Paraflavitalea devenefica: one gene and its partners. Each later gene encodes a partner of the first gene's protein in a complex. Links are inferred from orthologs where the notes say so. Each region holds a gene or a part of one and is shown on either strand. Other genes may lie near its edges.

Evidence for each region.
Region 2: the proteins of tsaD (region 1) and tsaE are in contact, whole or in part, in a crystal structure (PDB 6N9A), measured with the Thermotoga maritima proteins. The link is inferred for Paraflavitalea devenefica from one-to-one orthologs. Residues at the interface, in WP_004082750.1 of Thermotoga maritima: Cys10, Asp11, Arg49, His50, Leu82, Gly84, Gly135, Gly136, Glu154, Thr155, Leu156, Asp157, Asp158, Ser159, Glu162, Asp165, Lys166, Arg169, Leu170, Tyr175, Lys213, Thr214, Leu217, Tyr218, Gln221, Arg222, Asn324; in WP_004082108.1 of Thermotoga maritima: Leu37, Gly38, Lys46, Lys57, Val59, Lys60, Ser61, Thr63, Phe64, Thr65, Leu66, Met67, Val69, Pro71, Tyr82, Arg83, Leu84, Asp86, Asp88, Phe89, Asp93, Ile128, Asp130, Glu131, Arg134.
Region 3: the proteins of tsaD (region 1) and tsaB are in contact, whole or in part, in a solved structure (PDB 4WQ4), measured with the Escherichia coli proteins. The link is inferred for Paraflavitalea devenefica from one-to-one orthologs.

Annotation. Positions count from the first base shown.
Region 1 is NZ_JAARML010000008.1:218,429-223,999, reverse strand. Bases 2,782-5,571 are described here. They hold tsaD (tRNA (adenosine(37)-N6)-threonylcarbamoyltransferase complex transferase subunit TsaD), read right to left. Parts: upstream 4,796-5,571; coding sequence 3,767-4,795; downstream 2,782-3,766. Other genes in these bases: HB364_RS31105 (ABC transporter permease), read right to left, coding at 4,824-5,571; HB364_RS31115 (tRNA1(Val) (adenine(37)-N6)-methyltransferase), read right to left, coding at 2,947-3,660; HB364_RS31120 (NAD(P)-dependent oxidoreductase), read left to right, coding at 2,782-2,925. Also shown: HB364_RS31130 (sensor histidine kinase), read right to left, coding at 1-996; HB364_RS31125 (globin domain-containing protein), read right to left, coding at 1,060-1,482; more of HB364_RS31120, read left to right, coding at 1,723-2,781.
Region 2 is NZ_JAARML010000001.1:424,566-430,076, forward strand. Bases 1,549-4,278 are described here. They hold tsaE (tRNA (adenosine(37)-N6)-threonylcarbamoyltransferase complex ATPase subunit type 1 TsaE), read right to left. Parts: upstream 3,256-4,278; coding sequence 2,842-3,255; downstream 1,549-2,841. Other genes in these bases: HB364_RS01620 (alanine dehydrogenase), read right to left, coding at 1,568-2,782; HB364_RS01630 (heavy metal translocating P-type ATPase), read left to right, coding at 3,459-4,278. Outside these bases: lpxA (acyl-ACP--UDP-N-acetylglucosamine O-acyltransferase), read left to right, coding at 1-796; HB364_RS01615 (ABC transporter ATP-binding protein), read left to right, coding at 777-1,424; more of HB364_RS01630, read left to right, coding at 4,279-5,511. UniProt on the Escherichia coli protein: Required for the formation of a threonylcarbamoyl group on adenosine at position 37 (t(6)A37) in tRNAs that read codons beginning with adenine.
Region 3 is NZ_JAARML010000001.1:919,207-924,708, forward strand. The notes cover bases 1,549-4,269. They hold tsaB (tRNA (adenosine(37)-N6)-threonylcarbamoyltransferase complex dimerization subunit type 1 TsaB), read right to left. Parts: upstream 3,400-4,269; coding sequence 2,698-3,399; downstream 1,549-2,697. Other genes in these bases: HB364_RS03670 (MBL fold metallo-hydrolase), read right to left, coding at 1,549-2,156; HB364_RS03675 (ArsR/SmtB family transcription factor), read right to left, coding at 2,247-2,594; HB364_RS03685 (3-hydroxyacyl-CoA dehydrogenase family protein), read right to left, coding at 3,553-4,182. In the rest of the region: HB364_RS03660 (clostripain-related cysteine peptidase), read left to right, coding at 1-282; HB364_RS03665 (hypothetical protein), read right to left, coding at 289-639; more of HB364_RS03670, read right to left, coding at 750-1,548; HB364_RS03690 (RidA family protein), read left to right, coding at 4,304-4,684; HB364_RS03695 (DUF3267 domain-containing protein), read right to left, coding at 4,693-5,223; HB364_RS03700 (tetratricopeptide repeat protein), read right to left, coding at 5,238-5,502. UniProt on the Escherichia coli protein: Required for the formation of a threonylcarbamoyl group on adenosine at position 37 (t(6)A37) in tRNAs that read codons beginning with adenine.

The DNA of each region.
Region 1 (5,571 bases):
GAAATAAGCGGCGCCTGTACCTTCGGTACCCAGCCACATAAAGCCCTGCCTGTCCATATAGATCCTGTTGATACGATTATCCGGGATACTATTGGGCAGACGGTAATTATTGGTCAGGGCGAAATAAGAATTGTCCTGTGTGTTGACGGAGATAAGCCCGTTCCAGTTGGTGGCAATCCAAAGCCTGTTGTGCGGATCCACCCACAGGTCCATGATGACATCGAATGTGGTACCGTGCTTATCATACTGATGCGCAGTAATGGTTTCAAAAGCAGTATTCTGCTGTACGCCTTTGTATAGAAAAGCTCCTTTGTCAAAAGCAGATGCCCACAGAGTGCCGCTGCTGTCTATGACTACTCTTTCTACCGGTGTGCGAATACCTGGTTTCATGGACAGTATGCGGGATTGTTTGGTATGGATGTCATATACGCCTATACCTTCGCGGGTGGCAGCATATAGCACCGACTTGTATACCCATCCTTCATAGAGGGGGCGACCTACCCAGGCTTCCTGTGTGCCCGGTCCGGCAAAACTGAGTTGCCCGCGCCGGGTATCAAAGATAGCCACCCCTTTTGTGGTTAACAGGCAAAGGGTATCTTTCCCGGCCTGCCTTATTTCATTGACGGCTGTGTTTTTAGTAGCGGGTATTATTTCAAACCGGCGGTTGGCGTAATCATACCGGCAAAGTCCATCATCATAACCAAACCACAGGTTGCCGGCATCATCACAAAATAGGGTATGCACAAAGTCGCGCGGAACTGAAAAACTGTCTTTGGGGTTATGGATAAAGCTCACCACCCGGTGTCCATCGTACCTGTTAAGGCCACTTTGTGATCCCAGCCAGATGTAGCCGTATTTATCCCTCGTCATATTAAATACGACACCATCGCTGAGGCCATCTTTCAATGTCACCCTATGAAAGTTGTACGAAGCAGATTGTGCTGCCGCTGCCAGGCTTTGAACAATAAAGAGGATGATAAATAAAGTAGCTCTCATTACGGCTTCAAATTAAATATTGCGGCGGGTGCACCCAACTATTTTTATTGACGTGTAGTAGGGCTAAGGCGTTTTGGCTGCTTCCAGCATCACCGTGGCCAGGTGGGTATAGCAGGTGCGCCAGGCCTGTTTTACTTCTTCATTCCAGTCGGCCCCCAGGCCCTGTTCCAATGTCCAGAGCAGGGCTTCTCCTACAGGTTCGTACTGTTCCGGCTTTACGCCATAGGCTGCATGCCTTTTGCCCATGGCCTGTATTTCGGCCGTCATGTCTGCATGGTGGTCCAGCCGTGCCACGATCCTGTTGAGCATATCCATGAGTTTGTTGTATTGCTCCTCCATATCCCGGGGAAACATACGTCGCAGGGAGGGATGCTCATAGAATAATTTCCCATAGAATACCTCGCACACCAGCCTGGGATCCATGGTGCGGAAGACCGTCCAGCTTTTTTTGATCAATGCTACCTGTTCATGAGTAAGCTGCATCATAGTAACAGTGTTGTTACTGCTAAAGATGCATCAGTTATTATACAGGGAAGAAAGAATTTACCTGAAGCGGGGCAAAAATCAAATGAACCGTTAAGGATGGCCGGCTGCGGCTATTTGCAGCAACTTTTTTTGGGCAATAAGAGTTTACGCACGATGTTCCATACTTTTCGCCACATGAGGATGCCTGTTTAGTTTTATTTAGTATCCATTACATTTGTAACTCATGGCAAAGATACAATTATGATCAGGATAGGATTGATACGGGAAGGAAAAATACCTTCAGACAACCGCGTAGCCCTTACCCCGGCTCAATGTAAATGGATCCATAAGAACTCAGGTGATGTACAGATCGTCGTGCAATCGTCCCCGCAGCGTTGCTTTACTGACAAGGAATACCGGCAGGCGGGGGTTGAAGTAAAGGAGGACGTGAATGACTGCGATATTCTTTTTGGCATCAAGGAAGTGCCTGTTAGTATGCTGATCCCCGGCAAAACCTACCTGTTTTTCTCCCATACCCGCAAAAAGCAGCCTTATAACCAGGCTTTGTTCCGCGCCATGATGAATCATCAGATCACGCTGATTGATTATGAGTGCCTGGAGCATGAGGATGGTCAGCGTATTATTGGTTTTGGTTTTTTTGCCGGTGTGGTAGGCGCCCACAATGGTATGATGGCCTGGGGCAAACGTTCCGGCGCTTATGACCTGGTACGGGTGTGTGAACAAAAGAGCTTTCATGAACTGATCCATACTTATTTTGGTTTGCGTATCCCGGCCATTAAGATCGTGGTAACCGGCAGCGGACGGGTGGCGCATGGCATCCTGGAGATCATGAACTTGATGGGTGTGCATGAAGTGGAGCCGGATGAATACCTGCAACGGCAATACACGTATCCTGTATATACCCAACTGAAAGGAGGCGATCTTTACCAACATCGTTCCAGTGGGGCGTATAACCGTGCCCATTTTCATGAGCAGCCGGAGGAATATACGGGCAAATTTCTGCCTTATGCCCGTGAAACCGATGTGCTGATGAATGGTATTTACTGGGATAAAAATATTCCCCGCCTGTTTGAGGCGCAAGACATCCGTGAGTCTTCTTTCCGTATACAAACGATTGCTGATATTACCGATGATGCACATGGTTCCGTGCCCATTAACCTCGGCGACCAGACGATTGCAGATCCCGTATATGGTGTAGACCGCCGGACGCTACAAAAGACAGCGCCCTATCTGCCCGGGAGCATTGATGTAATGGCGGTGGGTAACCTGCCCAATGAACTGCCCCGTGATGCCAGCCGCTATTTTGGCGAACAGCTTATTAAGTATATACTGGAAGACCTGGTCAAGCGTAATGGATCGGGGGTTATACAGCGGGCCACCATGCTGGATAAAGGAAAACTCACACCACACTTTGATTATTTGAGTGACTATGCCGGCGTTTGACGGAGCATACGATCGCTGATCTCACAAATACAAATAATAGTTCTTCAGCAATTCTATAAAATCATCCGTATACCCGCCTTCTTCTTTTTGGATGATGAGCTCGTATTCCGGTGCAAAGTTTTCTTTGTGCCGGCTGTATTGTAAGATGGACCGGAAAGGAGTGTGGCGGGGTGTTTGTTTTACGGTCAGGTGTTCTACGAGGTGGAAGCCCTGGCGGGTGGCCAGTTCATGAAAGTAGCTCCAGCGATGGAAAGGAAGTAATACACCAAAGCTGCCCTGGCTATCCAGGTTGTCATCAATGGCCTGTACCAGTTCCTCCAGCTTCAGCATTTTGCTGTGCTTCGCTACCTGTTCCGCATCCGCATCGGAAGGAAGGTCGTTTTCAAAGAAGGGGGGATTGCTGATGATAAAGTTGTATTTCAGGGGAAAGGAGTAGGTACGGGCATCACCCGGAAATACCCGCAGCCTTTCTTTCCAGCCGTTCTGTCCTACGTTTTCTTTCAGTTGTTTAAAAGCGGCGAGGTCTATTTCAATACCATGTATTTCTGATTCGGTTTGCTGCGCCAGCATCAACATTAATAAGCCTGTTCCGCTGCCAATGTCAAGTATATTGTAGTAATCGGGTAGCTTGGCTGCAAACCAGGCGCCCAGTATGCAGGCATCGGTGCATACTTTCATCGCACATTGGTCCTGGTGAATGGTAAATTGTTTAAACTGAAAGTAGCTATTGGCCATAGTCGCTCATTGGTTGCAGGTGGTAGTTTATGGTATAAAGGTAAAACGACCTACAAGACCGGCCATAAGTAATTATACCTGAAAGCGACGAGTAATCAGCCGCTAACTACTTCCATTCTGCCCGGGCCGTGGGACTAACGCCCAGGTCACTGAAGCTGCCAGCCTGGTACTTGTAATAACCTGTGATGGCAATCATGGCGGCATTGTCGGTGCAGTATTGGAATGCGGGGATAAAGGTATTCCACCTGAACCGCTGTCCCCATTGCTCCAGGGTCTGGCGTAGTCCGCTATTGGCCGATACGCCGCCGGCAATACAAATGTCTTTGACCCCTGTTTGAATAGCGGCTTTTTTGAGTTTATTCAGGAGGATGGTAATGATGCGCTGCTGGATGGAAGCGCAAATGTCCGGCAGGTTTTTGGCTACAAATTGGGGATCAGCGGCCGTGTTTTCCTGCAGGAAATAGAGGATGGCTGTTTTAAGGCCACTGAAGCTGAAATTAAGTCCGGGTATCTGGGGCTCGGGAAACCTGAACCTGTCGGGATTTCCCTGTTGGGCATATTTGTCTATCAGCGGTCCGCCGGGATAGGGTAGTCCCAGTATCTTGGCCGATTTATCAAATGCTTCCCCCGCTGCATCGTCCATGGTTTCACCGATGACGGTCATATTGAGGGGCGACTCGCAGAGCACGATCTGGGTATGGCCACCACTTACCGTGAGGCAAAGGAAGGGGAAGGAGGGTTTGGGATCGGGCTGGCCATTGGTCGTTGTTGGGATCAGGTTGGCCAATACATGTGCCTGCATGTGGTGCACCGCAATGAGGGGAATATTGAGGGCGAGGGAGAGGGATTTGGCAAACTGGGCGCCTACCAGCAAAGCACCGATGAGGCCGGGGGCCTGTGTAAAGGCAATGGCATTGAGGTGCTGCATACTGCACCCTGCATCCCGCATCGCTTTATCCACTACCGGTACAATGTTCTGCATGTGCGCCCGGGAAGCCAGCTCCGGCACCACGCCACCGTATTGCTCATGCACTTTCTGGCTGGCAATGATGTTGGATAAGATAATACCGTCCCGGCAAACAGCCGCCGAGGTTTCATCGCAGGAAGACTCTATCGCCAAAATGGAAATGCTCATAAGGGCTGCAAAGGTAATTCTTTGCCCCTTATTTGGACCTGATGGCTTCCACCGGATTCATGCGGGCGGCAATAGAAGCGGGAATGATACCAGCCAGTACCCCTACAACGATGCAGATGGAGATGGCCAGCAGTAAGATATCGGCCGCAATGAAAACGGGGAATCCTGCTGCCGTGGAGAGCAGGGTGAGCATGAATACGCCCGACAAGCCCAGCAGGCCACCCATGATACATAGGAAGGCCGACTCCAGCAGGAATTCGGTGAGTATGGTAGAGCTTTTGGCGCCAATGGCTTTTTTGAGGCCGATCTGTGAGGTGCGTTCCCGTACAGTCACGAACATGATGTTGGCTACGCCAAACATGCCCACTACCAGCGAGAGCGCAGCAATGGCCCATCCGCCTTTGTTGATATTGCTGAAGATGCCACTGGCAAAGCTGCTGAAAGCGTCAATATCATTGAGGGAGAAATCATTTTCCTGGGTAGGCTTCAGTTTGCGCACAGAACGCATAGCGCCCGTGAGCTCATCTTTTAACTGTTCCATAGGTACGGTTTCCTTGCCCTGTACCATGATGATGGGATTGCTGTATTTTTCGCGTACCATCTCTTTCATAAAGCCAAGCGGCATGAGGATACTGTTGTCATATTCCCAGCCACCTACAATGCTTTTGCCCTGCTTTTTGATGAGCCCTACGATCAATCCTCTTTTACCTGCCTTCATTTTGACGGTTTTGCCTACCGCTTTTTCAGCATTGCCAAAGAGGTTGACGGCTACTTCG
Region 2 (5,511 bases), on another replicon or contig:
GCATACGTATATTCATCCTAATGCCAGACTGGCCACCAACGTTAAGATCGACCCTTTCACAGTTATTCATCAGAATGTAGAAATAGGAGAAGGTACCTGGATCGGTAGTAACGTGACCATTATGGAAGGCGCACGAATTGGCAAGAACTGCCGGATATTCCCCGGCGCTGTAATAGCTGCCATTCCGCAGGATCTTAAATTTGAAGGAGAGGATACCCTTGTTGAAATAGGTGATAATGCTACTATACGGGAATTTGTAACCATTAACCGGGGCACCAAGGATCGCTGGAAGACCAAAGTAGGCAACAACAGCCTCATCATGGCGTATAGCCACCTGGCGCACGACTGCATTGTGGGCAACTACTGCGTACTCAGCAACAATACCCAATTGGCCGGCCACGTAGAAGTAGGCGACTGGGCGATACTCGGTGGTATGTGCGCCGTTCACCAATTCGTGAAGATCGGCCAGCATGCCTTTGTAAGCGGTGGCTCACTCGTAGGTAAAGATGTTCCTCCCTATATCAAAGCAGGCCGCCAGCCATTGAGCTATTCAGGCGCCAACTCAGTAGGCCTCAAACGCAGGGGCTTCACCATTGATAAGATCAATCATATCCTCGATATTTATCGCGTCATCTACAACAAAGGAATGAATACCAGCCAGGCACTTGAATACCTGGAAGAAGAATTCCCTGCGACTGATGAACGTGATGAAATCGTAACCTTTATCCGCGAAAGCGGCCGCGGTATCATAAAACGCTATGTAAAAGGTAGTGTGGATGAAGATATCGCTGACTAAAGCAGGCAAACGATTCAACCGCGACTGGATCTTCCGTAACATTACTTACGAATTTAATGCAGGCAATGCCTATGCCATCACCGGACCTAATGGCTCCGGTAAATCCACCTTACTCCAGGTGATCGGCGGCGCCCTCATGATGAGTGAAGGCGATCTCAGGTACGAAGTACCGGGAACCGGGAACCAACCACCTATAATGGGCAATGGTAAACAATCAACGGACAATCTATACCAACATATAGCCATCGCCGCCCCTTATCTCGAAGTCATTGAAGAAATGACCGTTACCGAATTCCTGGCATTCCACACCGAGTTTAAAACACTGCTGCCCGGTATTACCATTAAAAAAATCATTGACGTTGTTGGACTGGAGAAAGCGGCCCATAAACAGATCCGTTACTACAGCAGTGGCATGAAACAACGGGTAAAACTGGCACAGGCCATCTTCAGTGATGTACCCTGTCTATTATTGGACGAACCCTGCACCAACCTCGATACAGAAGGTATCGCCCTCTATCAGCAGCTCATCAACGATTACTGCGCTAACCGCCTCGTCATCGTCAGCAGCAATGACAGCCAGGAATACGGCTTCTGTAAAGAGAAGATCAGCATCCTCGATTATAAATAACTGATTGTTTCTGCTCACCATCTTTTATGTTCATACGGGGATGTATAGACCTGGTGGAGTTAACAAACGTGACAGGCTACGCGTGGGACACCGTTTATAGCTGGACAAATTGTCAATGAGTTGTTGATCGGAGCGTTATTAATTTAACGCTGGCTGGCGATCAATAAATTCAGGTCGGTATACTTTAAGTCAAAACGCTGACTGAGGTGAAAATTGGTGAGGGCGCCTTTGAAAATATAGATGCCGCTACGCAGGTGCACCTTATGCCATACCAGGCTTTCAAAGCCTCCCTCATCCCCCGCTTCCAGCAACAAAGGCATCAGTACATTGCTGATGGCCTGGGAGGCCGTACGGGCAAATCCCGAAGGTATATTGGGCACACAGTAATGAATAACCCCATACTTCATAAAAATGGGTTGCTCATGACTGGTAATTTCCGACGTTTCAAAACATCCGCCACGGTCAATGCTTACATCAATAATCACACTGCCGGGGCGCATATTGCTTACCATTTCTTCCGTCACCACTACCGGCGTACGGCCACTTTGTGATGCCAGGGCGCCCACCGCTACCTCGCAGGTCTTTAGCTGCTTGGCCAGGATGCGTGGCTCCATCACAGAAGTCCACATGCGCTGCCCGATATTATTCTGCAACCGCTTCAGGCGGTACACACTATTGTCAAATACCTTTACAGAAGCACCCAGCGCCAGGGCGGCACGGGCAGCAAACTCTCCTACAATGCCTGCTCCAAGAATAATGACTTTGGTAGGGGGAATACCCGAGATACCTCCCAACAATACGCCTTTCCCATGATTGGCCGAGCTGAGGTATTGTGCTGCGATCAGCATCACCGCACTGCCCGCAATCTCACTCATGCTGCGAACAATAGGCAGGCTGTCGCTGTCGTCCTTTAAATTCTCAAATGAAATAGCGGTAATACGCTTGTCCATCATCTTCTGCAGCAACTCAGCCTTCATGGCCGAAAGATGGATGGGAGATATGATCACCTGATTAAGCTGCAGGTAAGGAAGGTCTTCCTCCACCACCGGGGCGCTCTTCACCAATATAGGCGACCTGAACACTTCCGCTTTATCATATACAATACGGGCGCCCGCTTCACTATAATCGCGGTCACGATAATGGGCAGCTTCACCGGCATTGTGCTCAATCACCACGTCATGTCCGTTACTGATCAATACACCTACGGCTTCCGGCGTCAGGGCAATCCGGTTCTCCTGGAAAGCCGTTTCTTTAGGAATACCAATATGCAATTGGGCCCCTTTGGGTTTTATATCAAGTTTTTCTTCAAGTGTTTCATAACTGAAAGAGGTGCTGATGATCGGTTTTTGCTGAGACATGAAGCGTTTTTCAGTTTTCTGGTTGCTGGTTTGATTACTTAGAAAGCCATCAAATATACTCATTTATCCCCGATCCTCAGAAGGCGGGTTTGATGGTCAGGGGCGCTGATGAATACAGGTACGGTATGATCAGGGAAAATTGGCTCCGCCCTCTCCGGCCATTCCACCAGGCAGATATTACCGGAATACAGGCAATCTTCCACGCCAGCCTGGATGGCTTCCTCCACATCCTTCAGCCGGTACAGGTCAATATGGAACATCGTTCCACCCGGCCAGGCATACTCATTAATGATGGAAAAAGTAGGACTGCCCACTGTACTGCTTACCCCCTTTACATCACAGAGGGCATGGATAAAAGTAGTTTTGCCGGCTCCCATAGCGCCATGGAAAGCAAAAACCTTCGCCCCTGCTGCTGCCTGCCAGAATTGCCGGGCTGCATCCTGGATGCCTTCCAGCGTAAACCGTAATTCCATAGGCCGCAAAGATACTGCCGGGGTCAGTTTTTTGGGAAAATGCCCGCAGGAAATTGCAACCCGGTAAAGATATTATCGTAGATTCATAGTGCGCCTCCCGTCATTCCTTGGTAAATTTGCGGTGGACCTGGTGCAAACACCTCCCTTTTCCCGAGATATGCTATGAATTGCCAGCCAACCAGTAAAAACACCAAATCAAAACTATGAACTGCATGATCGGAATGATCAGCAGTAGCTTCATAGAGAGATCAAAACCCGGCAAGTACATGAAAACAGTGAACTGGAAAGTTGAAGGCATGACCTGTTCTAACTGCGCCCTTACCATCCATAAATACCTCGAAAAAGAAGGTATGCAGGATATAAAAGTCAGCCTGGCAAGCGGTGATGTCAGCTTTGGTATCAATGGCGGTGATACCACCGGCCAGCAGATCGTCAAAGGCATTGAATCCCTCGGCTATACTGTTCATGATGAGCAGGGCGGCACTACGCCCTCCAAAAAGAGATTTTTGCCCAGCCATAAACAACGTTTCTTATTCTGCCTCCTGTTTACAGCACCCCTCATGCTCCACATGCTCGACAAATGGGTGCACATCCACTGGCTCATGAATCACTGGGTGCAACTGGGGCTCTGCCTGCCGGTTTTCCTCGTAGGCATGGACTACTTCGGCCGCAGCGCCATCAAAAGCATCCGCAATGGCATCCCCAATATGAATGTGCTGGTAGCCCTGGGCGCTACTGCCGCTTTTGTGTATAGCTTCGTGGGTACTATCTTTAACCTGGGCGAAAGTTTCCTCTTCTATGAAACGGCCGCCTCCGTCATCACCCTCGTATTCCTGGGTAATTACCTGGAGGATGCTTCCATACAATCTACCCAGCGGGCATTGAATAAACTGGCCAAATCACAGAAAGTAATGGCCAACATGATTGCTTATCACGAAGGACAGGAAAATATCTTCCCCGTAGAAAATACCGCCCTCCGCTCCGGCGACCTCATCCTCATCAAGAACGGCGAACAGGTACCGGCCGATTGTAAAATACTGACCGGCGAAGTGACCGTCAACGAAGCCATCCTTACCGGAGAAAGCATGCCCCTGCACAAAAAAACCAAAGACACCCTCATCGGTGGCAGCTTATTAATAGATGGTACAGCCAGGGCACAGGTTATGGCCGAAGCCAAAGACTCGGTACTGGCCAACATCATCAACCTCGTTAAACGGGCACAGAGTGAAAGACCACCTGTGCAGCAAATGGCCGATAAGATCAGCGCCATCTTTGTACCCATCGTATTGGGCATTGCTGCCGTAACCTTCATCGTCAACTTCATCGTGCTGCAAAACTTTACCGCCTCCCTCATGCGCAGCATTGCCGTACTGGTCATAGCTTGTCCCTGCGCCATGGGACTGGCCACACCGGCTGCCATAGCAGTGGGCCTGGGACGTGCAGCACGCAATGGCATCCTCTTCCGCAATGCCAAAAGCCTCGAACTGTTCCGGAACATCCGGCAGGTGGTATTTGATAAAACAGGCACCCTTACCACGGGCAACTTTGTAGTGGCAGGTTTTGAACTCAAGGCGGAGAACATGACCAAAGAAGAATTTAAAGGGATAGCCGCTTCCTTGGAGAAATATTCCAATCACCCCATTGCCAAAAGCATTGCCGCTGAATGGAAAACAAAAGAAGACATCCGCTGGCAGCAAATTGAAGAGGCAAAAGGGCAGGGCATGAAAGCTACTACCAAAGAAGGCGATATATACCAGGCCGGTTCTTACCGGGTAGCCATGGCCCATACCCGCGATGACAGCCACAATGTATACATCCTGAAAAATGACCAACTGCTGGGCTGGATTGATGTAAAAGATGAAATACGTCCCGAAGCCATCCAGATCGTACAATACCTGCGGCACAGGAACATACGCACCATCCTGCTCAGCGGCGATCGTCAGGCCAAATGTGTACAACTGGCCAACTTCCTCGGCATAGATGAAGTCATTGCAGAAAAAACGCCTGAGGAAAAATTAACCGTCGTGGAAGACCTCACCCTGCAGGGCCCTACGGCCATGGTGGGCGATGGCATCAATGATGCACCGGCACTGGCCAAAGCTACCATTGGTATCTCACTCAGCGAAGCATCACAAATAGCCATGCAAACAGCCGATGTGGTGCTCATGAACCAGGGTATTAAAAACCTTCCCTTATCATTGGGACTGGGGCGGCATACTTTCCTTACCATTAAACAAAACCTTTTCTGGGCATTCT
Region 3 (5,502 bases), on another replicon or contig:
GATCTGATAAACTTTGTGACAAATACCAAAGAGGTGGTGGTTGCAAAACTGCATCCTCCTATCTTATGCGTTCCCACTGCAGGAGATTCAATATGCCCGCAGGGATTTTCCATCTTTTTTCCTAATAGTAGAAGAGAAAGTGTAGCCGATCAATTTATACGCCTATTTATGGATACCTTTTATCTCCCTGAAAGAGAAGCAGGCGTAACGAACAGGTTTTTGGACAACTCCACGTGGGACGAGTTTATTGATACATACTATCACTTCCCCTTCATCATTTAAAATTCATTAAGATATTTCTACGCCAGGAACAACAAACTCAATCTGAATAGTAGCAGTACCCGCATCTACTGTAGGAGGGGGCGTAAACCTGATCCGTATATTAGCAGGGTCAATGAATAAAGCGCCACTGTCATCCTCGATTAAAGGAAATGTTGCAATCTTAAGATCTTCGTCACCTGGTCCGGCTCCTCCGGCAGGGACCTTAGTCTTCTCAATGTCGAATTTTACCGCAACACTGGCGCCCTGATCCTTACGGACAGAAGTAACCCCCACTCTTGTAATATCGAGGGAAAATGTATCAGCGCTTGATGAAGGGAAAAAAGGTATCCCCGCTGTTGTCGTATCTCTTTTCGTCATAAAACATGTTTTTAGGATTAAAACAATTATTTACGACGAATGTATGCGTTTAACCATATACCGGCAGGGGAGATAAAAACGGAATATTTATGGGTGTATTTCCCCTATCCTTAATTCAACACACTATTCTCCTTCACCACATCAATCCCTTTCTGGTCTTTGATAACACCCCAGCCACCCACTACATTGCGCAGGTTATGAATGCCCTGACGCTTCAGCAGGGAGGCTGCGATCACACTGCGGTAACCACCGGCGCAATGCACATACAGGTTCTGGTTCTCCTGTATATTGGCCATCGAACCGGGATCGGTCATCTCATTCAGGGGAATATTCACAGCGCCGGCCACATGCCCGTCGGCAAATTCTGTTTCCCGGCGCACATCTACCACTACCAGGTTTTTGTCAAAGGGCAGGTCCATGGCCAGTTCATCGGCTTCCACATCAATGATCAGGTCAATGGCTTCGCCGGCAGCTTTCCAGGCTTCCAGCCCCCCTTCCAGGTAGCCCTCCATCTGCGAAAAGCCTACCCGCGCCAGGCGCACTACGCTTTCCTGTTCCTGACCGGCTTCCGTAACCAATACAATTGGTTTGTCAAAAGGCAGCAAGCTACCCGCCCATTCGGCAAAACGCCCTTCCAGGCCAATGCTGATGGAACCGGGAACGAATCCCTGGGTAAACTCAGCCGCTTTGCGTGTATCCAACACAATTACCTCTTCCTGCTGCATCCATTCCTTGAATGCTGCTATTGAAAGGGGTGTTAGTCCTTTATTCAGTATTCCTTCCAGGCTATCATACCCTTCCTTATTAATGCGGGCATTGATCGGAAAATATTGAGGAGGCAGGCCCAGACCATCTGTTACCGCCTTAATAAAATCTTCACGTGTCTGTGGCTGTAAGGCATAATTCGTTTGTTTCTGCTCGCCGATCGTACTATAAGTTTCCGGACCCAAGTTCTTACCGCAACTGCTGCCGGCGCCATGGGCGGGATATACTATAACGGAGTCGGGCAGGGTAGCAACCTTTTGTTGCAGGGAATCATACAACATAGAAGCCAGTTCCTCTTTGGTAAGGTTACCGCTGCTCAGGTCGGGGCGACCTACATCACCCACAAACAGCGTGTCGCCTGTAAATAACGCATGTGGCATATCGTGCTCATCACGCAGCAGGTAACAGGTAGACTCCACCGTGTGGCCCGGCGTATGTAACACCTCAATAGTCAGGGCTCCTAACCTGAACAGCTCGCCATCCTTGGCCAGGTGGATCGGGAAATTGGTTTCCGTGGCAGGGCCATATACGATCGGTGCCCCGGTAGCCTTCTGCAGGTCCAGGTGCCCGCTTACAAAGTCGGCATGGAAATGTGTTTCAAAAATGTATTTGATAGAAGCTTTTCTTTCTGTTGCCAGCTCCAGGTAAGCGTCAATATCCCGCAGCGGATCAATAATAGCCGCTTCCCCATTACTTTCAATGTAATAGGCGGCTTCACTTAAACAGCCTGTATATAATTGTTTTATAAACATGGAGCAAAGTTAACCCTAAAAAGCAAAAAGCAGAACATGGAGGCCATGTCCTGCTTTATAAGCAGATTATCAAAAGGTTAAACCGGATGATCAGCTATTCAGATCCTCTACGCATTCCATGATGTGTGCCACACGGGCACTGTTCACAGAATAATAGATGAACTTGCCATCCCGCTCTGTCTTCACAATACCAGCCCGGCGTAAGATCGCCAGGTGTTGTGAGGCTACTGATTGTTCCAGCCGGAGCCGAACATAAATTTCAGTGACGGTGAGGCGCTTTTGCTCATCTATGAGCTTTAGGATCTGTTGGCGCAACTTGTGGTTGAGCGCCCGCAGGATCATTGCGGCCTTTTTCAGGTTTAGGAAGTCAACCTTTACGGAATCCCCATGTACGCCGTCTGCATTCAGCACCATGGAGTAGTTGCTTGTTACGTTCATGTGCACATCAGAGCTTTTAAAAATTTAATAGGATAAGCGAGTGCCAAATTTACAAGAAAAAAAATACTATGTGAATTAAAGACCCATAAAAGTTTCACTTAGGTCAATTTTTTATATGAGAGTAGAATTCCTTGAGATAGGCGGGTTCCGCATACGCAAGGTCTGCCCATATCTCCTGCTGAAACCTTTGCTCAGACAGCAATCCAAGGTGAGCTGCCGTATATCCATCCCCTTCATAAAACACTGCATTTGAATGCTTACCACATAGGGGTTTCCACTTAACACTGCCATTTCCGCAGAAAATTAAACGATTATTCTCTAACTCTTTGTTAAAAGAATTATTGTCTAAAATACGCGCACCACCCGGAATAACTGCCTCCAAGTCCATATTATAGACGGCAGTGAACACTTCCATCCTGCGCGCATCAATCATAGGACAGATCAAAGTTGGCAACAGATGAGGTTCGCCCGTTGACAACCCAATAGCCTCCCGCGTTGCATAAGCTATCACTTTTAGCGTACTTTCTGTAATCAGCGGAATATGAAGCGCATAGCACAATCCCTTAGCAGTGGCCATCCCCACACGCAAGCCTGTATAAGAACCCGGGCCTTCTGTAACAGCCACGGCTTGCAGTTGTTGCATCGCAAAACCAGCCTCCTGCATCAACCGGGCAATAGCCGGCTGGATCCATCCTGCATGGTCCTTCTGTTCACGGTTTACCATAGTCGCAATTGCCATGCCATCCCGTGCCACGCAAATACTGGCATTTTCAGTAGCTGTATCAATATTCAATATAAGCCCCATTGTTAACGCGAATAGTCGGTGTTTGACGGCAATCGCATGCCCGGTTTGTTGCTATGATGCCGTCCTATAATAAATACATAAAAATCAATCGAAAGGGTTGGTATTGTCGCGAATAATACCCATTTGTCATCAATAATACCCAACTACCCCCGGTTAGCCGGCCAACTCCTGTTCCAGCACCGGCGCCGGCGCATAACGGCCGTTTGTTCTGCCCAGCTCTTTTAACAATAGCCCGATAGGCACAAGACCAATAACAGCACTCCACTCAAAAGGCCCCATGGGATAATTGGTGCCCAGCTTCATGGCTATGTCAATCTCTTCCTTTGTACTCACGCCTGCACCCAACGTATAATAAGCTTCATTAACGATCATCGCCAGCACCCGCGGCGTAATCATGCCACACTCATCCGGCACCAGTTGGAAACGCCATTGCAACGCATCAAAAACAGACCGCACAGCTTCTGCCTGCTTCGCATCGGTAAGGGCAACTTCAATTATGGGTCGGCGTAATAATGAAGGCCAGGCATTGATGCGAATAAACTGTTGACCAATTACTTTTCCTGTCCAGGCCACTGCATTCACAAACAATGGCTTGCCGTCAGCCGGTTTCAACCGCTCCATCCTTTCCGGATCAGTGGTGAACAGCAGGTCGAAGCGGGCATCAGCTTCCGTCATCATCAGCGAGCGCACGGAATCCACCCATACAAATTCAACCTCTTCCGGCGCTTCTTTGGAAAGCCACTCCTCTTTTAACACATCATCGGCCAGTATGGCAATAATCATGGACAGAAAATTTACACAAAGTAAGCCCTTATCCTGAATCGGCAATCGGCAAACACGAAATGCGGAACTTCAACCATGAAACGCGGAACTTCAAACACGAAACTTCCTGTATTTTTGAGCTATGGAAAAAAAGATCATCAATACCAGCAATGCACCCGCCCCCATCGGCCCCTATAACCAGGCTGTTCAGATCGGCGGCTTATTATTCATTTCCGGCCAGATAGCCATCAATCCCGCTACCGGCAACATAGAAGCCATTGATGTAATCGGCGAAACACACCAGGTCATGCACAACCTCAAAGCCGTACTGGCAGAGGCGGGGATGGATTTCAGCCATGTGGTAAAGACAACCATCTTCCTCAGTGATATGTCGTTATTTGCTGCTGTAAATGAAGTATATGGCAAATATTTTCAGAACGACTTCCCTGCCCGTGAAACTGTGGCCGTAAAAGGCTTGCCCAAAAATGTGAATGTGGAGATCAGTATGATCGCGGGGCGCTAAGCAACAGCTTAGAGCAGGAACGAAATAATCAGTTTAGGAATACCGATAGCCACACCAATCCCATAAGCCAGGTCGAGCCAGAAAAAGCTGCCCAGCGAACCGAGATAAATAAGTCCTACCACAGGATACCCGACCAGTTTCACCAGGCGGTTGGTGTGCTTATCTTTTACAACCTCCCATATCACATTGGCATCGCCAGTGCTGGGAAAAGCATGCATGGCAATAGAAACGCCCAGGTAGATCAGCAAATAGTCCAGCGGCCCCGCTTTATCCAAAGTAAATACGGGGATGGCCGCAGGAAGTGCTATCAGGCCGCCAAGGATCGTATTCACGATAAAAGGACCGATACTGATCATAATACTATGCCATTTATTGGCAGGCGCCTCATGCAACACATAACCAACCGGGTTTGCCATCTGGAAATACACCACTTTGAAAACAGGCACTTTATACCACCGGCAAAACAACTGATGCGCCAGCTCATGCACAATAACACCGGGAAATGTGACGAGGGAAATAACAATACCAGGAATGAACATACAACAAGGTTTTTTCAGTTTCTGAATGGCTCTTTTTTGCTAATAATATCCAGCGCATATTGCGCATATTCTTTCATACCTGCATTGCCGGCACTTTGCATGATGCGCATCTGTGCATCCCTTTCGGTAATCTGCCCATTAAAATGATAAGCAAGTGCAAGGGTACAGGCGCAGTATCCATCGTCTTTATCCATCTTCACGCTTTCCAGGGCCAGTTGCAACCCCTCTTTATCCTTATGTTGCTTCAGGCATGTTCTTGCCTTGGAAGCAATGGCATAA